Regions from separate parts of the Solibacillus silvestris genome, predicted to be linked through region 2. Evidence: predicted binding sites of a transcription regulator. Region 2 holds the regulator's gene; each other region holds the start of a gene.
What was found. The regulator LexA, encoded in region 2, represses DNA repair genes until DNA is damaged. The targets are predictions, from matches to a motif close to CGAACATATGTTCG.
Positions count from the first base shown of each region.

Region 1 (7,455 bases), on a different contig from region 2:
AACAATGTTCCCAAACACCGCTTAGGGAATGTTCAGTCGAGCAGCTCCAACAAGTTAATTGTTGTGGCTGCTTTTTACTTAAGTTCACAGTAGCACTTTAAGAACTTAAGTAAAATAAAATTTCCTTTCAGTTTGCGAATGTAGCTCATCTTCTTAGATATTGGTTGCCATCAATATATTTTAATTGACCCTGTTATCTCTTATACTTCCATTAGTGCAATAATTATCAAAAAAATCGACCTTATCCCCCTTATACTTAGTTTAGAGGTGAGCAGTTATGTATAGTGAAGTCGTTCAAAAAATCGTAGATACGCTAGAGGAGAACTTATTAACAGCTTGGCAGTTAGAGCATTATGCAGAAAAAATCGGCTATTCGAAGTTTTACTTGACGCGTCAATTTAAAAAAGAAACAGGTTTATCGATTGGTGAGTATATTCGAAAAAGACGTCTTGCTGTGTCTGCTTTTTTATTGCTTCATACGGAATACACAATTCTTGATATTTCTTTTGAATGCCAATTTCAATCACAAGAAGCATTTACACGTGCATTTAAAGAACTCTACAAGATGCCACCTGGAAAATATCGTAATATGATGCGTTCTTTATATCAAAAGGGGGATAATGAAATGGTAGCAACAAATGAAGTAAAAGGTTGGATTTTAACAGGGACAAACCCGTCGCTTTACACGATGAAAGCAGATCATGAAATATTCCATACCGGGTCAAAATCGGGTTATTTAAGTTCAAATGATTCAGTTGAAGAAGGACAATTTGGAACAATGATGCAAACATTCTCAGCAAAAAAATGGATTGGCAAACGGGTAAAACTTTCATGTTTCATCAAAACTAAAGATGCAATCAAGTGTGGTGCTTGGTGTCGAATTGATTCAAAAAATGGAGATTTGCTACAATTTGATAATATGGACAACCGTTCAATTCAAGGGACAACAGATTGGAATTATTATTCAATCGTATTAGATGTACTTGATGAAAGTGCTTCAATTCATTTTGGCCTTTTATTAACAGGGACTGGTGAAGCCTGGATTGATGGAATTACATTTGAAGAAGTCGATGCTTCGGTAGCTTCAACTAATATGGCTGGATTATCGGATGATTTACCGTTGGAGCCAGTGAATTTAGGTTTTGATGATTTATGATGTTATTGGATTTACTAATTGATATTGTTATTAACATTTATACGTCATTAGGTTATGGTACAAAAGAACATAAAATTGAATCTAAGATGGAAAAAATAAAATCTGAGCATCCTCAAGCTTATGTAATCTACAGGCAAAACCAATCTCTATTTGAAACAGATGTAGAAATAAGTAAAAAAATTTTGGACTTAGATGTGAAAAATAAAATGGTAGTAAATAACATAGTCAATGAGATATACACCCATTTTAGGATTACAGCTTAACAGTCATTCATTAAAATTATAGTATTACGAAAAAATGCTATCAAATTGGATGTTTTATATACATTTGAATTCAAATAACATTCCCAAATGAAAGTTGGGGGACATTTTGAAAAGGTACGAACGTTGATTTACAGCGTTTCGTGCCTTTTTTTGTGAACATTTTTTATACATTATTTTATACAGATGGCTCAAATGGCTGATACTACTATATTTCACTTGAGGGGCGTGTTCTCTATCACTTGCATAAAATCGTGTATATTCCTTATTGTTGTAAATCACTCTTAATATACATAAATTACAATAAATCAGGCTTACTAAATTATATATTTAAAAACAACAATTAAAGTTATCAGTGTCTTAAAGTTAAATAACTTTATCTTCAATTCACATCCAATCCGTTTCTCTAAATTAAAATCCAATTGAAACAACATACTCTTGCATTTGGGAAAAATTCAACAGTATGAAAAGAACAACCCTAAATACAAATTGTGCATGCTTTGCCATACACTTTTTACCTTTCTGCCGTAAATGGGTTACACCGAATGACAACCACTTCAGAAACGAGGCCGTCCGCTTGGGCATAATAAAGAAAGCGTTGTTATGTGTGCACCAGCCTCTTTGCTTCCGCTGCAAAATCACTACTGGATGCTGCGGCCTGTAACAGAGGCTAATTTGCCATTTATCCGTTTACCGCCAAAAAATGCCGCTTTTTCATATCATTGTATGCCGCTGAATCTTCCGAATAGATGCACGAACATGTATTCTTATATTATAATAGAAAGATGAATGATAAGTGAGGTGGTAGTTGTGACGCTACGGGTAATTACGGGACGAGCAGGGACGGGCAAGACGACTTTTATTCATCAGGAAATAGTGGATGATTTAAAAACGAATTTATTCGGGGATGCGATTTTCATTTTAGTTCCTGATCAAATGTCCTTTTCGACGGAATATGAGCTGACAACGAACTATGAAATCGAAGGAATGATGCGTGCACAAGTCATGACGTTTAAACGGCTGGCATGGTTTGTGCTGCAAAATGAGGGTGGCATTGCACGCGAGCGTATTGACGGGACAGGTTACCGCATGCTGCTGCGACGCATTTTGGAAGAGCATCAAGAGGAATTTTTACTATTTAAACGTGCGGCCGGCAAGCACGGTTTCACGAAAGAAATCGAGCAAATATTAAAGGAATTCAGCCAGTACCATATTGATGTAGAGACGATTGAACCGCTTATTGTATTGTTGAGGGAAAATGGCGCGAGCGAAGTATTGCTCCACAAAATGCATGATTTGCAAATTATTTTAAAGCAGCTTCATGAGCGGATCGGGACAGAATATATTGACGGGGATGGCTATTTTCCGATGCTAATTGAGCGCATTCCCAAAATGGAAAGCTTGCGCGATACACATGTTTATTTAGACGGTTTTATGGCATTTAATGGACAGCAATTGGCGATATTGAAAGAGCTCCTGATTTATGCGAAGCGTGTCACAATCGTATTGCCAATGGAAGATCCGCAAAACGATCTGCTAGAGGGCGCGGTATTTCACCAATCAGCTGTGACATACGAAAAAATTAAACATGAGCTGCAAAAGTTGCGTTTTGAAAATGGCATCGATATTGATGAAGAGCCTCGTATTCATTTAAATGTGAATTACCGGGCGAGCAACACGGATTTGCGTCAAGTAGAACATTGCTTTGACACAGCTGTCGATACACCGGTTGAGTCATCGGGCAATGCGAAAATATTGGAAGGCGTAAATCCGCGGGCGGAAGTACAGGGAATTGCCCAGGAAATAAAGCGACTCATTCTGGAAAAACAGCTGCGCTATAAAGATATCGGGATTATGTACCGGCAAGCGGATGTGTATGATGCAATTATTAGAACGACTTTTACACAGTATGATATTCCATTTTTCTCGAATGAAAAGCGGGCGATGCTCTATCATCCGCTTATTGAATTCAGCAGATCTGTATTGGAGATCATTACGACAAACTGGAAATATGAGCCGATTTTCAGAAGTGTAAAAACGGACCTTTTCTTCCCGTATGGAGCTAATTTAGTTGTGATGCGGGATAGGGCTGACATGCTCGAAAATTTCGTTATTGCAAGAGGAATCGTGCATGATCGCTGGATGAATGAGGAAGTATGGCGCTACCGCCGATTTAAATCACTTGAAAAAGTGAATGCGATCCAGACAGAGGACGAAATGGAACATGAGCAACTTTTAAAATCAGTGCGGGACTTGATCCGGGAACCGGTTTTAGCATTGCAAAAACGCGTGAAGGGCAAAAAAACGGGCCGCGAAATTGTCGTCGCATTGTATGAATTCATGGAGCAGCTTGATATTTACAAAAAGCTCGTGAAAATGCAGGAACAGGAAGAGCAAGCCGATGCGTTTCATCAATCATTGGAGCATGAGCAAGCTTGGAATGGCTGGGTGCATATTTTGGAGCAATTTGATTTGATGTTTGGAGACAAAGTAATGCCGCTCGAAGATGTTGCACAGATTTTGGGTGAAGGTTTCGAGACATTGCAGTTTTCAAGTGTGCCGCCGACATTGGATGAAGTTACGGTTTCAACGGTGGAGTTTTCACGTTTTGACAATAAAAAGGCGATTTTCGTTATCGGGGTCAATGATGGTGTTTACCCGATGCGAATGGATGCGGGCGGCCTGTTATCTGATGAAGAACGGGCAGCATTCGAGAAAATTGATGTTGAATTAGCACCTGGTGTGAAAAGCAAGCTCCTGCAGGAAAGTTTTTTATTTTACCGTGCGATCTCTTCATCCACTCATTATTTGTATATTACATATGCAAGTGCGGATGAAGAAAGCAAAAGCAAGCTTCCGTCGATTTATATTAACCGGTTGCATAAAATGTTTGAGGTCGTGGAAAATCGCGGGACCGAACAGGAAAAAGCGGTTCGGACATTGCAGCATAGGCAAATTGCGATGAATCCGCTAGATGAGCAGCAAAAAGAAAATGTGCTCGATTATTTGCGGCACCCTTCACCTGCGATCGGTTTTTTAATGACGCAGCTTAAGCAGGCACAGCTTGACCGGCGCCCGCTGACAGAGGAATGGGCAGCATTGAAAGCATTTTACGAACGAAACCCTCGCTGGGAAGATGTGCTGAATGTTGTGGAAAAGCCTTTATATACGATTAATGAAGCAGAGCCTTTGACAGAGGAAGTTGCGACAGCATTGTATGGCGAAAACTTTTTAGCTAGTGTATCGCGCATCGAACGTTTTTATAGTTGCCCGTATTCGCATTTTGCGTCATACGGCCTAAAGCTGCAGGAGCGTACGGAATTTAAGCTGGAGTCGTTTGCGATGGGGGATTTATTCCATGAGGCGATCCGGACGATTTTATCTGAAAAAGAGCCGACAATTCCTTTGGACACTTATGTATCCTGCTATAAAAAGGCTGATGACACGATATCAAAGCTTGTCGACTATTTCTCTTACAGCATTTTAAAGAGCAGCCATCGCTTTGAATATATTAAAACAAAGCTTGTGAAAATCGTGGCTCGCACAATTTATGCGCTCATTAATCAAAGCGAGCTATCGAAATTTAAGGCGATTGCACATGAAAAGCCGTTTGGGAAGCACGATGATAAAAATACCGAACAGGATGACCGCAATCCGCTTGAAGCACTGAAAATCGATTTAGAACATAATCGCAAAATGTTTGTGCGGGGGCAAATTGACCGTATCGATGCATACAAAGATGCGGAAAATTTGTATTTACGTGTTATTGATTATAAATCGAGCGGCCGAAAGCTTGATTTCACGGAAGTGTATAACGGGATATCGTTGCAGCTTTTAACGTATCTGGACGTTGCAATGCAAAACTTCCCGATCATCGCACAGGAAGGAAAGTTCATCCAGGATTTATCCGAGCTCGAAAATATTATTGTACAAGCGGCAGGCATGTTCTATTTGCATGTGCATAACCCGCTCATTCCGACAGAGGATTATGAGCAGCATGATAGAGTGGAAAATTTGCGCCAAGAGAAGTTCAAGCTAAGCGGCTATATGTTAAAGGATGTTGAAGTGGCGCAATTAATGGACCAGTCGCTCGAGCCGAATAAGACGTCCATCATCGTTCCCGCAGCATTCAAAAGCGGGGGTGAACCGGAATTCAATAACCGTTCCTCAAAAGTCATTGACCATGAGCAGATGGAAAACCTGCAGCAGTTTGTCCATTATAAATTCAGGCAAGCAGGAAATGAAATCTATCGCGGGAATACCGAAATTAAGCCATATAGTCTAGGAAATCAAAAAGCCTGCACATTTTGCAGCTTTAAAGCGGTTTGTCAATTTGACCAGACGGAAACCGGCAATAGCTTCAACGAAATAAAGAAACAGCCTGAACAAGAAGTATTTGAAAATATAAAAAAGGTGGTATGTTCACATGACAATTCCAGCGAAGCCGAGTAATGTTCAGTGGACAGATGTGCAATGGAAAGCCATCTATGCATCTGGCCAGGATATTTTAGTGTCCGCTGCAGCCGGTTCTGGGAAAACAGCTGTTTTAATCGAGCGGCTCATTCAAAAAATATTGGCATCTGAGGAAAAACGGATTGATGTTGATGAGCTGCTAGTTGTGACGTTCACGAATGCGTCCGCTGCGGAAATGCGCAATCGTATGGCGGAAGCGCTGGAAAAGGCGATTGGGCAAGATCCGGGAAATTCTTTTTTGCGGCGCCAATTAAGCTTGTTGAACAAAGCCCAAATTTCAACATTGCACTCATTTTGCTTATCGATTTGCCGGGAATATGCGTACACGATTGACTTGGACCCAGGTTTTCGCCTGGCGAGCATAGAGGAGGCTTCATTGCTGCAGGATGATGTGATGATGGATATCCTCGAAAAGGCGTACCGCGGCGATATGGAAACATTGTTTACAAAAGAGGAGCTTTACACATTAGTCGACAGTTTTGCGTCGGACCGGAGCGATCAGGCGATTGAGCACTTGCTGCAGGAGATGTATAAAGTTTCGCGCGTCCAGCCGAATCCGTATGAATGGCTGCGAGCATTGCCCGAAAAATATGATATTGACCCGAACAGCCCGATTGATGATTTGGCAATTGCGCAGGAAGTCCGTCCGTTTATAATCGCAAGCTTAAAAGAGGCTGCGGCACGCCTTGAAAAAGGGCTGCAAATTATTATGGGTGTTCCGGCTTTGGAGAAGAATAAACCGCTATTTGAAGCGGAATACAGTGCGGTCAAACAGGTGCTTTATGCGATGGAGGAAAGTTCGTGGGAGCAGGCATATATACTTATTCCCGCCATTGAATTCGGCCGCATTAAGCCATTGACAAAAAAAGATACAGAGGAAGACAGACAATCATATGCTGTGGCAAAAGATCACCGCGACAGTGCAAAGGATATGCTTAATACATTGAAGGACACGTTTTTCGCGCGTCATCCAAAGTTGTACGTGCAGGAAATGTCCGCGACAAAGCCTATTTTGGAAACACTCGTAAAGCTGACGATTGAATATAGTGAAGCTTTTAAACAGGCTAAACAAGAGCGCGGTTTGCTTGATTTCTCCGATTTGGAGCATTTTGCGCTGGAAATTTTATGTGATTCAGGAAGCGATACGATTCCGCCGCAGCCTTCTGATGTAGCGCTGGGCTTTCAAAAGCGTTTTAAAGAAGTGCTTGTCGATGAGTATCAGGATGTAAATTTTTTACAAGAGACGATTTTACAGCTCGTGAAAAGCGGCGGGGAGCAGGATGGGAATATGTTCATGGTCGGTGATGTAAAACAGTCAATTGTGCGCCCATAAGGGTATTGTATATTTCACCATTTGGCGGTGAATAAACTACAGAAACGGTTTAACTATCAGCCGACTTATCTTGGCGGGAAACCAAAGAGGGAGTGTAGCATGTCGGTAAAAGTCATAAGTTAGCCTAAACGGAAAAGCTACGACTGAATGGCGAGATAGAAAAGATTCATATGAGGAAGAAGGCTAAACTGCTTGAAGAACAGTCCGAGTGGGGTCATGTTTGCACCGTCTAG
Region 1 covers NZ_JBQCJW010000005.1:3,359-10,813, forward strand. Annotated here, with positions in the region: gene ACTHOQ_RS04400 (helix-turn-helix transcriptional regulator) at 278-1,156, shown strand; gene ACTHOQ_RS04405 (hypothetical protein) at 1,153-1,419, shown strand; gene addB (helicase-exonuclease AddAB subunit AddB) at 2,227-5,868, shown strand; gene ACTHOQ_RS04415 (UvrD-helicase domain-containing protein) at 5,843-7,222, shown strand.
Region 1: addB (helicase-exonuclease AddAB subunit AddB) is a predicted target of LexA. The motif match lies at 2,171-2,184, and genes of this name have one in related genera.

Region 2 (7,455 bases):
GATGAAGGAAAAAAAATATTGCCGGTCGCACTTAATATTTCACCTGACCATTTTTACGATCCCAATTTTTTAAAAAATATTTTGGATACATTCAACAAATTTAATGTCCCGGCAAAGTATATTAAGCTTGAAGTGACGGAAAGCATCGAATTGGTTGACTTTGCAAAGGCAAAAGAGATTTTGGCGCGACTGAAGGAGCTCGGAATTGAGTGCTCGATCGATGATTTCGGGGTAGGTTTTTCTTCATTAAGCTATTTGCCGCAGCTGCCGTTTTCTGAAATAAAAATCGACCGAAGCTTTGTCAGTTCCATGAATGAGCCCGGAATGTATGCCATCGTGCAAACAATTATCCAATTGGCGAAAAATATTAAAATGCGCCCGATTGCCGAAGGGATTGAAACAGAGGAACAATTGATCATGCTCCAGCAACTCGGCTGTCCTGCAGGTCAAGGCTACTATTTTTACAAACCGATGGCAATTGCCGATGCAGAACAATTATTGGACACATAAAAAACAGCTGACGAGAAGTGATTCCTTTTTCGTCAGCTGTTTTTTTAATTTAAACTTTTCGGTAAATCGTTCGCCAAAAATGCGATTAAATCATGTAAATTTTGCTCACTCACGCCATGACCGACCGGATAAGATTTAAACGTGACATTCGTGCCGTAGTCATTAAAGAACCGTACCGCATGCTCTGCCCATTCAAACGGGAAATCATAATCATATTCCCCATGAGAAATAAAGATTTTTGATGCATCCATCGTCTTTTTGCTATACTCAAGTGCTGCAAACTCCGGCAAATATCCGCTTAAGGCAGCTGTGCCGCGAATCGTATTTCCCATTACCATTGCAAGAGACTGTGCCATCGCCGCTCCTTGATTAAAGCCAACAATGTAAATTTGCTGTTCATCCAGGTCAAATTCTATTATCGCTTCATGGATAAAAGCTTCAATCCCCTTTAATACTTTATCGAATATGGCGCGCTCTGGTTTGCCCTCTTCTTCAAATGTATAAAATGCATAGCCTGGGCGGTGCTGTATTGGACCTTGCAAACTAAAAATATGGCACTGTGCCGAAAACGAATCGACGAGCTGCAATAAATCGTTTTCATCACTGCCTAAGCCATGCAATAAAAAGATTGCAGGCTGTTTCCCCGTAGCCATCACAGGGGCTTTGTGCAAATAATTAAATGGTGTGTTCATATTGTTATTGTATCTCCTTTTAAGAAAGCGTCATTTTATTGACGATTTGGTCTGTATAGTATGCCATATAGCCATCCATCATTTTTAACGTTTCTTCGATATCGCCTTTTGTTAAGATTGCCGCTTTTTTCGCACAGACTAATGTTAGAAAATCCACGCGCAATGCATGTTCCACCGAAGCATAAGCATAATCGTAAATAACATCCTCATCTTCCGCTTTTAATTCTTCATATTGCTGATGAAACGCCTTCTTATAATCGTCCATTTTCTCTGCAACACTATTGCGAATCCGCATTTGCTGTGCCATTAATTCGTTTTCGATATACTTTACATCGGGCACTTCCCCAGCAGTAAATGCCGAACGAACAAGATCTGTCCATGCCATTTTGTTTTCAACGAAGTACGCCATATTCAACATTAGGCGGTCATAAAAATCAATCGTTGAAGTTGATGATTCCCGTTTATCATTAATATTCTGCTGAATTATTGCTTCGAATTTTTTTGGATCTGCCTGACTTGATAATAAATGAATTGCTTTTTCAATATATGTAGTAATGTCTTTTTGGATTTTTTCTGCTGTCATCATTCGTCCACATCCTTAATCTATTGCTTCGTTTTTCATTTTCTATCGTACCATTCCTTCAAAAAAATCGCACGTTACAAATTATTTGCCCCTTGGCTTAATCATACCCATGCACGACTTTGCGCCGGCGAAAAGAACTCCATAGCGAATCCATAGCATCCAGCGAAAGCTTTAACTTTTTCGACTGTTTGAACAATCTCTGAAAGAAGTTAAAAGCCACTCGCCGTAAAAGACGAGTGGCTTTTGGAGCTTCCAATTATAGCGCTTTTACTTTAGCAACTACATTTTCTACTGTGAAGCCGTATTCTTTAAGCACAATTTTTTCCGGAGCCGATGCACCAAATTGATCAATTGCCAGTACATCTCCTTCAAAGCCAACATATTTATGCCAGCCAAGTGATGCACCCATTTCAATTGCTAAACGCTTCGTCACAGCTTTAGGTAATACAGATTCTTTGTATTCCTTCGACTGCTTTTCAAAGCGGTCCATTGATGGCATTGATACAACAGATGCGTCAATTCCTTCTGCAAGCAATGCTTTTTTCGCTTCTACTGCCAAGCCAACTTCAGAACCCGTTGCAATTAAAAGGGCATCCGGAGTTTCTTTTGATGAAGCTGAAACGACATAAGCGCCTTTTTCAACACCTTCGTATACTGTCTCTTTTGCAGCGTCTAATACCGGCAAGTTTTGACGAGATAATACTAATACAGTTGGCGTTGATTTGCTCTCTACAGCTAATTTCCATGCTGCAACAGATTCATTCGCATCAGCAGGACGGATCACTGAAAGATTCGGCATTGCACGCAACGATGCTAAATGCTCGATCGGCTCATGTGTAGGACCATCTTCGCCTACCGCAATGGAGTCATGTGTAAACACATATGTTACAGGCAAGCCCATTAATGCAGATAAACGAATTGCCGGACGTACATAGTCAGAGAACACAAAGAAAGTACCGCCAAATACATTTAAACCGCCATGTAATGCCATACCGTTCAGCGCAGCGCCCATTGCAAATTCACGAACACCAAACCAAATATTACGGCCTTCCGGAGTTTCGGCAAAGAAATCGCCGGCGCCTTTAATTGTCGTTTTGTTTGATCCTGCCAAGTCAGCAGAACCGCCGAAGAATGATGGCATTGTTTTGGCAATTGCATTGATTGCATCACCAGATGATGAACGAGTAGCTACTGCAGTACCTGCTTCATATACAGGTAATTCAGAAGCATAGTTCTCCGGTAATTTGTTTTCCATTGCATTCACAAATTGTGCAGCCAGCTCAGGGTATTCGTTTTTATAGCTTTCGAATAATTCATTCCATGCTGCTTCTGCCTGGACGCCCTGTACTTCGCTTGCAGCTTTAAATGTATCATACACTTCAGTTGGGACGAAGAACGGCTCATGTTCCCATGCGTATGCAGCTTTCGTTAAAGCAACTTCATCAAATCCAAGCGGTGCACCATGGCAATCTGCTTTTCCTGATTTGTTTGGAGAACCGAATCCGATGACAGTCTTCACTTCAATCACTGTTGGACCGCCAGTATTTTGTTTCGCTTTTTCGATTGCTGAATTAATTTCCACAATATCTGTACCGTCCGCAACTTTTAAATAGTTCCAGCCGTAAGATTCAAAACGTTTTTGAATGTTTTCCGAGAAGGATTTTTCCAGATCGCCATCAAGTGAAATGTCATTCGAATCGTATAACACAATCAGCTTATCCAATTTCAAGTGACCTGCAAGTGAAATCGCTTCAGCAGCAACACCTTCCATTAAATCACCGTCACCACATAGTGCGAATGTATAGTGGTCCACAATATCTTTACCCGGCTTGTTATATGTTGCAGCCAAGTGACGTTCAGCCATAGCCATCCCTACAGACATCGCAATACCTTGCCCTAATGGACCTGTTGTTGCTTCTACACCTACTGTATGGCCGTATTCAGGATGTCCCGGAGTTTTTGAATTCCATTGACGGAAGTTTTTGATCTCTTCCATCTCTAAACCGTAGCCTCCTAAATGCAATAAGCTATATAAAAGCATGGAACCATGTCCAGCTGATAATACAAAACGGTCGCGATTATACCAATTTGGGTTTTGCGGGTTATGGCGTAATTGCTTCGTCCACAACGTATATGCCATTGGTGCGGCACCCATCGGTAAACCTGGGTGGCCGGAATTTGCTTTTTCAATTGCGTCGATTGATAATGTACGGATTGCGTTAATTGCTAACTGATCCATCTGTTGTGTCATTATGTGACATCCTTTCCTCGTACGATATTTATACATTCTTTAGTTTAGACAAATTCCCGCAAGAAAACAATCATTTCTCAAAACGTTCATTAAATTGTGTCATACTTAATAATAAATGTGTCATATCATTAAAAATTTTAGTTTAAAAAGTTTTTTTGCGCTTTAATTTGTTTCAGTTTTTCAGGTGTTACATCGTTTCCTTCTTCATCCACAACTTTCACATGCTCTATCGTATCGCGCATTGTCGAACGGAATGTGTCTAAATATTCCTTTCTTAGTGCTGTACGTTCCTTCGCTTGTTCTTCTGTCAATTTTCCTTCTTTAGCTAATTTAGAAAGCTCATTAATGCGAGCTAATTTTTCTTTTGATAACATATCGATCTCACCTTTCTTCGTACCAATAATACAAAGGTATAAAAAAAAGACTTGAAGGGCAAGTGTTTACTCTTCAAGTCGCTCCATATATTCAATATATCTTCTATGTACAGTTGCTTTGCTGATTGGAGTGCCAAACCCGGAGATTGTAGTCGCAATTTCGGCAAAAGTCAGCCCTTTTTGGCGAAGCTGGACAATTTCTTCAACAGGCACTTCTTTTCTTTCGCGTCCTTCTATATTGCCTCGATTTTTCAAGTTATTTTGTGGCTTATACCCATTTTCGACAGCACGGCGCATTCCCCGGCGGATTTTTGCGTTATGCATACGTCGCTGATATTCTTCAACAATGGCCAAAATTTCGAGGAGCATCGTATCCATTTCATTTAAAACAACAGGTCCTGCATCATTTAATGTGTACACAGTCGCTTCGTACTTTTGTAGTAAGTGGAGCACCGCCATTCGTGCATTCCCGCGTCCTAAACGCGTTTCATCCTGCACAAATAATGCTTTAATGCCAAACTCTTTCATATAATCGAGCATATCGAGCAAACCGGCACGGTCTACGTCATAGCCGCTATGCTGATCCGAGAAGATTTGAGCATCTTTATAGCCGAATGTTTTAGCATAGTTTGTCAGCTCCTCTTGCTGACGTATTAATGATGTTTCTTGCGTGTCCTTTTCAGTGCTGACACGACAATAAATAACTGCTTTAGTTTCTGTCATTATTTTCTCTCACTACTTTAACCGATGATTGCATGTCTGATGATTCGTTCAGTTTGACGATGTATTGTGCGTCTTTTTCCACAGGTACGACCAATACTTGACCGAAAACAACCTTTTCATCCAGCAAGCCATTTTCCTTCTTAACTTCACTTATCCAATCATGCTTTGCCATTTTACCACGATATTGTTCCGCTAACGACCATAAAGTATCGCCATGCTCAATTGTTACGTGTTCGTATAATTCAATTTTATCGTCTTTAACGATGATAATGGCAAATAATAAAATGGAAAATGCAAGCAGCATTGATGTAAAGCTGTTTAATCTCAACTTCTTCATAAGAAAACCCCTTTTTTAGAATGTATGTTCGGAATATTTGTTCCCATAATATTACGAACGTATGTTTTTGTCAACTGCTTTTTCGAACTTATGTTTGCTTTCATGTTCGCATACTGCTATACTTACATTAAGAAAAATAGCATGATAAAGAGGTGAGTAAGTTGACACAGAAAATTTCAAAGCGACAACAAGCCATTCTAACTTTTATAAAAGAGGAAGTTCGTACAAAAGGCTATCCGCCATCAGTTCGTGAAATTGGAGAGGCGGTAGGTTTAGCTTCTAGTTCAACGGTCCATGGGCATCTTGCTCGTTTAGAAAGTAAAGGGCTTATTCGTCGCGACCCTACGAAGCCGCGCGCCATTGAAATATTAGATCAGGAAGATATGTCAATCGCTAAACAAGGGGTTATCCATGTGCCATTAATCGGCAAAGTAACAGCCGGTCTACCTATTTCGGCAATTGAAGACATCCAGGAATATTTCCCGTTGCCAGATGCATATGGCTCTCCGGAAGAAGATTTATTCATGCTTGAAATTATGGGAGAATCGATGATTGAAGCAGGCATTCTAAATGGGGATTATGTCATCGTGAAGAAAACTTCTACAGCAAGCAATGGCGAAATAGTCGTTGCAATGACGGAGGAAGATGAAGCGACGGTAAAACGCTTCTACAAAGAAAAGACATATTTTCGTTTACAGCCGGAAAACAGTTCAATGGAGCCAATTATCGTCAATAAAGTATCCATTTTAGGCAAAGTTGTAGGTCTCTATCGAAATATTCATTAATTGTAAGCTTGCCATTCTAGTTGAATCGGCAAGTTTTTTTATATTGCCAAAAAACTCAGCCGCTATCGACTGAGCCATTCCGTTCCTTACTTTTTGCACGCATTTATAAAGCTTTCAAATAAACGTTGTGCATGAATATTTCCATGAGGGGCCAATTCCTCTGGATGCCACTGCACTGCAACACAGTACGGGTGCGATTCATGCTCAATCCCTTCAATAATGCCATCTTTCGCAATTGCCGATACAACCAACCCTTTCCCCAACTGTCCAACAGATTGGTGGTGAAATGTGTTCACGCGAAACGAATCTTCCCCAAAAATAGTTTTAAATTTTGGTGTTGCCACTTCAACAGTGTGGGCCAATTCTGCTCGCTTGGAAGATTGCTTATGTAATAAAGCATTTTCCATCTGTGACGGAATATCCTGTATAATCGTTCCGCCAAGCGCAACATTCATAATTTGCTGGCCTCGGCAAATACCTAAAATGGGCATTTGTCTATTGTATGCCTCGTTCATTAGCAAAATATCGCTATCATCGCGCTTTCGGACAACACTTCCTATATGGCGATGCGGCTCTTCCCCAAATAATAGTGGATCAATATCGGCACCGCCAATTAATACAAGCCCGTCTATAATGTTTAATAAAGCTTCCGCATTTTCTTTTGTCGCATTCGGTATGCATACCGGGATACCCCCTGCCTGTTCAATTGACGTTAAATAGGCATTATTAATATCCAGTTTTTTATCAAAGTCGTACATCGTCAACCCAATGATTGGTTTCATTTTACCTGCCCCTTATCTTTTATAGATAATTCAAATAATTCAAATTATACTATTGCACCTCGGTAAATGACCAGCGAAATTATCCGTAAAAAAAGGATTGCTCAAGTGCAATCCTTACGCTGTTATACGGTTTCCAATTGTTTAATGAAGTATTGTTTGATATCCTGCCAGTTTTGGACACGTATATATCCTTCCTCCGCACTGTTGTACGGCATTGAATATAATAGCCCCGTCCCTTTAAATGCAGCTAGTTGCCTTGGACTGTCATCGATTAAATAATCGGTATGTATAACCGCCTTATTCCCGCAAAAAACAATATTTTGTGTTTTTATAAATGGCAGATGCTCCATTAGCCAATCATATTTTGCAGTAAATGACCCGGGTACATCCATCGCTGCTGTCGCAATAAACACTTCAT
Region 2 covers NZ_JBQCJW010000003.1:2,901-10,355, forward strand. Annotated here, with positions in the region: gene ACTHOQ_RS02375 (putative bifunctional diguanylate cyclase/phosphodiesterase) at 1-510, shown strand, start outside; gene ACTHOQ_RS02380 (alpha/beta hydrolase) at 555-1,202, opposite strand; gene ACTHOQ_RS02385 (DNA helicase) at 1,222-1,788, opposite strand; gene tkt (transketolase) at 2,042-4,036, opposite strand; gene ACTHOQ_RS02395 (DUF896 domain-containing protein) at 4,174-4,410, opposite strand; gene ACTHOQ_RS02400 (YneB family resolvase-like protein) at 4,477-5,133, opposite strand; gene yneA (cell division suppressor protein YneA) at 5,120-5,470, opposite strand; gene lexA (transcriptional repressor LexA) at 5,632-6,255, shown strand; gene ACTHOQ_RS02415 (gamma-glutamyl-gamma-aminobutyrate hydrolase family protein) at 6,342-7,037, opposite strand; gene ACTHOQ_RS02420 (5' nucleotidase, NT5C type) at 7,160-7,455, opposite strand, start outside.

Region 3 (7,455 bases), on a different contig from region 2:
CATTAAGGCAGTTGTCAATGAATTCAACGATTTAGTTTCAACACAGGAAAACCTGGAAATGACGCTCGAGCTTTTACGTGAAGAGCCAGACGCAGAATTGCAGGAAGAATTAGGAATGGAATTGGCGGAATTCCAATCAAAAATGGAAGATTTCGAACTGCAAATGCTTTTATCGGAGCCATATGATAAAAACAATGCGATTTTGGAACTGCATCCAGGAGCGGGCGGTACGGAATCCCAAGACTGGGGTTCGATGCTGCTCCGTATGTACACGCGCTGGGCAGAGAAGCGCGGCTTTAAAGTGACGACAATCGACTATTTGCCTGGCGATGAAGCCGGCATTAAATCGGTCACATTACAAATCACAGGGCATAATGCGTACGGTTATTTAAAGGCGGAAAAAGGAGTGCACCGTTTAGTGCGCATTTCGCCGTTCGATTCATCAGGCCGCCGTCATACATCCTTCGTGTCATGTGAAGTAATGCCGGAATTCAACGATGAAATTGAAATTGACATCCGCACAGAGGATTTAAAAGTGGATACGTACCGTGCAACAGGGGCCGGGGGTCAGCATATTAATACGACGGACTCCGCTGTTCGTATTACGCATATTCCAACAGGTGTCGTTGTACAATGCCAGTCAGAGCGTTCGCAAATCAAAAACCGCGATGCTGCGATGAAAATGCTGAAATCGAAGCTATATCAATTGGAAATTGAAAAACAGCAGGCACAGCTGGATGAGATCCGAGGCGAGCAAAAGGAAATTGGCTGGGGTTCGCAAATTCGTTCATATGTATTCCACCCTTATTCAATGGTAAAGGATCACCGTACAAGTGCTGAAACAGGAAATGTCGGCGCCGTGATGGACGGAGATTTGGATGTATTCATTACCGCTTATTTACGGTCAAAAATTTCATATTAATATAATAAGTCGCACCTTAGTTTAAAATGCTAAGGCGCGGCTTTTGTCGTTTAGTGAAATTTAAGCCAAGCAAATTTTTCCACTTGTCAATTTCAAAAAAATATGTGAAAATAAATACGAACAAACGTTCTTGTATTGGAGGTTATTCGTATGTTGCAGATTCCTTCCAGAACGATTCCGTACTATGAGGCAGGCATTTATTTGCCGCTGCTATTAATTATTCTTGAGAAGGATTATTCAATTGTAGAGCAAAGTCCGTTCAAATTTAAAAATCCATATTTGCATTTAATCGATGCGATACGCGCCAAAGTACAGCATGATTTAAAAGAAACGAAGGACTATTTTAAACTTCATCACATGCGCTTAGTGAGAGGCAAAACGGATGATTTGTTTACCGAGTATCAATTTTATTTTGAGGGAATCATGGAGTGCAGGAGATATTCGAATATTCGCCTTCGTAATCAAAGTGAGTTACTTCTTGCTGAATATTTTGAAAAAAACTGATGGCATTATAAAGTGGCATTGCGCTGTAAAAGCAGATGTTTGTAAAACATGGCAGCGCGTACGTATTGTTGATTGAATGATTTCATATGGATAGCTAGGCAAAGTTCGGTGCCATCGATAAAGGTTACGATAGTTTTATCGCCGTTTTCGCTAATATTAATAATGGAGTTTAACGCAATCCATATATTTTGGGATGAATGCGGCGAAAAGAGCGGGAACAAAATACATGGGTCACCGAAATCATATGCCACCATAATCGGCAGTTTATGCTTGCTGTTGCCGAAAAATCGCCTTGCCTGATACTTGCTTGCATCATAGGAGCTGCCATGCAACCGACATGTATCGCGAATAAGCTTTAAAGGCTTGTATGGAGAAGTTGCTTTACCATACTTGTCCAATATCAGTGTATAGATTTTGTCGCGGTGCTCATAGGAACTTAAGCAAAAAGTGGAGTTGGAAATAATATAATTCGAATTTTCCGGGAAGTTGCTAGACATTTTATATCCCCTTTCCTTCTAATTTTTTAAAGTGCTTAAAATTTCACTATACATTTAAATTAATGCATAAAATGGCAAAAATCAACACTATTTTTAGAAAATTCTGTCATATGATAATTTTTCAGAATATATTGCAAATTAAAAGGGTTTTATTTTATAATGGTTAAAAGAGATCGAGGTGATATCGATGGATAAATATTATTCGTATACAGACTTTTTAAAAGCGGTAGGTCAGCAGTCAACTGAAAATCAGGCGGAGAAGTTGTTGAATGAAATTTATTTAGATTTGTTTATTAGTCGATTACAGCGTATGCAGCGTATTGAACAATTAAAAATACTTATCGATACATCGCTAGATCAAAAAAACGAACAAGCATTTGAAAGCTATACAACAGAGTTAAACGAATTAATGGCAATCACCGTTTCATAAACAAAAAAGTCACCTTACTAGGGGTGGCTTTTTTGTATGGGGGAATTTTAAAATAGTCAATGAGCAATTTCCGTATATATTTTTCATAAATATCGCTCTAGAAAAGTTCCGGTGAAATATAGTGCACACGGCTAAAATACAGCAAAAACGGCTTGTTGGCCTCTTGCCCGCATTTTCCTTTCAAAATAAGCATCGCCCTATCCTCGCAAAACTGCTCATAAACTGAAATTCGAATATACGTTCGCAAAAATATCGTAAATTAAAAAAGGGTATGATAAAATAAAGAATAAGAATATCGACAGAAAGGACAAGCTGAACATGACAGAAACTTTTGAAATCCAGTCCGCCTACAGTCCAGCTGGTGATCAGCCGGAAGCGATCAAACAACTCGTCCAAGGCGTGAAAGAAGGAAAACGCCACCAAACATTATTAGGGGCGACAGGTACAGGTAAAACATTTACGATATCGAATGTAATAAAAGAAGTGAATAAGCCGACACTCGTGATGGCTCACAATAAAACACTGGCGGGTCAATTATATAGCGAGTTTAAAGAGTTTTTTCCGGACAATGCTGTTGAGTATTTCGTCAGCTACTATGATTATTTCCAGCCGGAAGCGTATGTACCGCAGACAGATACTTATATCGAAAAGGATTCAAGCATTAATGATGAAATAGACAAGCTGCGCCACTCGGCAACATCGGCTTTATTTGAACGGGAAGATGTTATTATTATCGCCTCCGTATCGTGTATTTACGGTCTCGGTAATCCGGAAGAATATCGCGAAATGGTCGTATCCATTCGCACAGGGATGGAGCTGGAGCGCAATCAGCTATTACGTAAATTAGTCGACATCCAGTATGAGCGCAATGATATAAACTTTACACGCGGTACTTTCAGGGTGCGCGGAGATGTTGTCGAAATTTTCCCGGCATCCCGGGATGAGCATTGTGTTCGGGTTGAATTTTTTGGAGATGAAATTGACCGAATTCGGGAAGTCGATGCATTAACAGGAGAAATTTTAGCGGATCGTCAGCATGTGGCGATTTTCCCGGCATCCCACTTCGTTACCCGTGAAGAAAAGATGAAAATTGCCATTGAAAATATTGAAAAAGAACTGGAGGAGCGCCTTGCAGTATTGCGTTCGGAAGACCGGTTGCTAGAAGCGCAGCGCTTGGAGCAGCGTACAAATTATGATTTGGAAATGATGAAGGAAATGGGCTTTTGCTCAGGGATCGAAAACTATTCGCGCCATCTGACATTGCGTGAAGCAGGGGCGACGCCGTATACATTGCTTGATTATTTCCCGGAGGATTTTTTGCTCGTTGTCGATGAAAGCCATGTTACATTGCCGCAAGTTCGTGGTATGTATAATGGGGATCAGGCGCGTAAAGGGGTATTGGTCGAGCATGGCTTCCGTTTGCCGTCCGCACTCGATAACCGTCCATTGATGTTTGATGAGTTCCAGTCAAAAGTGAGCCAGGCCATTTACGTATCGGCAACACCGGGTCCGTATGAGCTTGAGCATACACCGGAAATGGTCGAGCAAATCATCCGTCCGACAGGGCTGCTTGATCCGACGATTGATGTACGTCCGATTGAAGGGCAAATTGATGATCTGATCGATGAGATCCATGAGCGCATTCGTCGCAATGAGCGAACACTAGTGACAACATTGACGAAAAAGATGTCCGAGGATTTATCGAGCTATTTAAAAGAAATGGGCTTAAAAGTCGAATATTTGCACTCGGAAATTAAGACGCTCGAGCGTATCGAAATTATCCGCGAGCTTCGGAAAGGGACATATGATGTATTGATCGGCATCAACTTATTGCGGGAAGGCCTTGATATTCCGGAAGTATCACTTGTGGCGATTCTGGATGCGGATAAAGAAGGGTTCCTGCGTTCGGAGCGTTCCCTTATCCAAACGATTGGACGTGCAGCGCGTAACTCGAATGGCCAGGTAATTATGTATGCCAATAATATGACGGAATCGATGACAAAGGCGATCGATGAAACGAAGCGACGCCGCGAAATTCAGATGGCTTATAATGAAGAGCATGGCATTACACCACAGACGATTATTAAAAAGATTCCTGATATTATCCGCGCAACACAAGCGGCAGAACAGGAAGAAACATATATTACAAAAGTGACAGGCGGCAAGAAGCTGACGAAAAAAGAGAAGGACAAGCTTGTTGCAACATTACAAGCCGAAATGAAGGAAGCCGCAAAAGGATTGGATTTCGAACGGGCGGCCGAATTGCGTGACATGATATTTGAATTGAAGGCAGAAGGGTGAACAATGTGAAAAATACAGAAATTGTTGTACAAGGTGCACGAGCGCACAATTTAAAAAATATTGATGTCACAATACCAAGAGATAAAATTGTCGTTGTGACAGGTCTTTCGGGTTCGGGAAAGTCTTCATTGGCATTCGATACGATTTATGCAGAAGGGCAGCGGCGTTACGTTGAATCATTGTCCGCTTATGCACGTCAATTTTTAGGGCAAATGGACAAGCCGGATGTCGATACGATTGAGGGGCTTTCACCAGCGATTTCAATCGACCAGAAGACGACGAGCCGCAACCCGCGTTCGACAGTCGGAACAGTTACGGAAATTTATGATTATTTGCGATTGCTTTTTGCACGTATCGGAAAACCGTATTGTCCGACACATGGGATCGAAATTACATCGCAAACAATCGAACAAATGGTGGACCGTTTAATGGAATACCCAGAGCGCACGAAAATGCAGTTGCTTGCACCCGTCATTGAAGGGAAAAAAGGGACACATGTAAAGCTTTTGGAAGACTTGAAAAAGCAAGGCTATGTTCGGATTCGCCTGAATGGGGAACTGCGCGATCTTGATGACAATATCGAGCTTGATAAAAATAAAAAGCATACGATTGAAGTAGTGGTGGACCGTGTTGTATTGAAGGAAGGCATTGAATCGCGATTAAGCGATTCTCTTGAAGCGGCACTGAAAATTGCGGAAGGCCGCGTGCTTGTTGATGTAATGGAACATGAGGAGCTTCTCTTCAGCGAGCATCATGCATGCCCGCATTGCGGATTTTCGATTGGCGAGCTGGAGCCTCGTATGTTTTCGTTTAATAGTCCGTTCGGGGCATGTCCGACATGCGATGGTCTAGGAAGCAAGGCGAAGGCGGACTTGGATTTGGTTATTCACGATTGGAATTTAACATTGCGTGAAAATGCGATTGCGCCATGGGAATCGGTATCATCCAACTATTATCCGCAACTGCTCGCATCTGTGTGCAAGCATTACGATATTTCGATGGATGTCCCTGTAAAAGATATTCCAAAGGCGAAAATGGATAAAATTTTATATGGTTCAGGAAAAGAAAAAATCCATTTTGAATATACGAATGACTATGGCAGTGTGCATAAAAAGAACATTGAATTTGAAGGGGTGCTTCCGAATATTGAGCGCCGATTCAAAGATTCATCATCGGATTATGTGCGCGAATCGATGCAAAAGTATATGACGGAGCAGCCTTGTGCTACTTGTAAAGGCCATCGCCTGAAAAAAGAAACATTGGCGGTCAAAATTAAAGACCAGAATATTTCGGAGGCGACACGCCATTCGATTGAAGAAATGTATGACTTCTTCAGTTCTGTCGAATTAACGGAAAAAGAGCGCCAAATCGCGAATTTAATTATCCGTGAAGTTATAGAACGATTGAAGTTTTTATTGGATGTAGGCTTAAATTATTTAACGCTTGCTCGTGCGGCGGGAACATTATCAGGGGGGGAAGCGCAGCGCATTCGTTTAGCGACGCAGATTGGTTCGCGTTTAACAGGCGTGCTGTATATTTTGGACGAGCCTTCGATTGGGCTGCACCAGCGTGATAATGACCGTTTAATCCATACGCTCGAAAGTATGCGTGATCTGGGCAATACATTAATCATCGTCGAGCATGATGAAGACACGATGATGGCAGCCGATCATTTAATCGATATCGGACCGGGTGCAGGGGTGCACGGCGGGCAAATTATTGCACAAGGGACACCAAAGCAAGTAATGAAAAATAAAGAATCGATCACAGGACAATATTTAAGCGGCAAGAAGTTTATTCCGCTGCCGCTTGAACGGCGCAAATCGGACGGCCGGAAAATTACGATTAAAGGCGCATCCGAAAATAACCTGAAAAATGTCAATGTTGATATTCCGCTTGGTCAATTTATTGCGGTGACAGGGGTTTCAGGCTCCGGGAAATCAACATTAATCAATGAAATTTTATATAAATCACTTGCATCCAAATTAAATCGCGCGAAAGTGAAGCCTGGAGCTCATAAATCGATCGAGGGGTTGGAACAGCTTGAAAAAGTGATCGATGTCGACCAATCTCCAATCGGCCGTACACCGCGTTCAAATCCGGCAACTTACATCGGTGTGTTTGATGATATTCGCGACGTATTTGCGATGACGAACGAGGCGAAAGTGCGCGGTTATAAAAAAGGCCGTTTCTCATTCAATGTAAAAGGCGGACGTTGTGAAGCTTGCCGCGGTGACGGCATTATTAAAATAGAAATGCATTTCCTGCCTGATGTGTATGTGCCGTGTGAAGTATGTCACGGGAAGCGCTACAACCGCGAAACACTTGAAGTGAAATATAAAGAAAAAAACATTGCCGACATTTTAGAGATGACGGTGGAAGACGCATTGGAGTTTTTCGGGAATTTGCCAAAAATTCAACGCAAGCTGCAAACGATTGTCGATGTAGGACTAGGCTATGTGAAGCTAGGCCAGCCTGCGACAACATTATCCGGCGGGGAAGCCCAGCGTGTAAAATTGGCATCTGAATTGCATCGCCGTTCAAACGGCAAGTCGTTTTACATTTTGGATGAGCCGACGACAGGACTGCATGTGGATGATATTTCCCGTTTGCTGCTTGTGTTGCAGCGTTTAGTGGAAAGCGGGGAAACAGTGCTAGTCATTGAGCATAATTTGGATGTGATTAAAACAGCCGATCATATTATCGATTTAGGTCCGGAAGGCGGAGATGGCGGCGGTACAATTTTGGCGACAGGGACACCGGAGAAAATTGCCGAAGTGAAGGAAAGCTATACAGGCCGA
Region 3 covers NZ_JBQCJW010000022.1:35,780-43,234, forward strand. Annotated here, with positions in the region: one part of gene prfB (peptide chain release factor 2) at 1-922, shown strand, start outside; gene ACTHOQ_RS13200 (YhjD family protein) at 1,073-1,426, shown strand; gene ACTHOQ_RS13205 (competence protein ComK) at 1,432-1,923, opposite strand; gene ACTHOQ_RS13210 (IDEAL domain-containing protein) at 2,111-2,353, shown strand; gene uvrB (excinuclease ABC subunit UvrB) at 2,672-4,654, shown strand; gene uvrA (excinuclease ABC subunit UvrA) at 4,660-7,455, shown strand, end outside.
Region 3: ACTHOQ_RS13200 (YhjD family protein) is a predicted target of LexA. The motif match lies at 1,040-1,053, and genes of this name have one in related genera.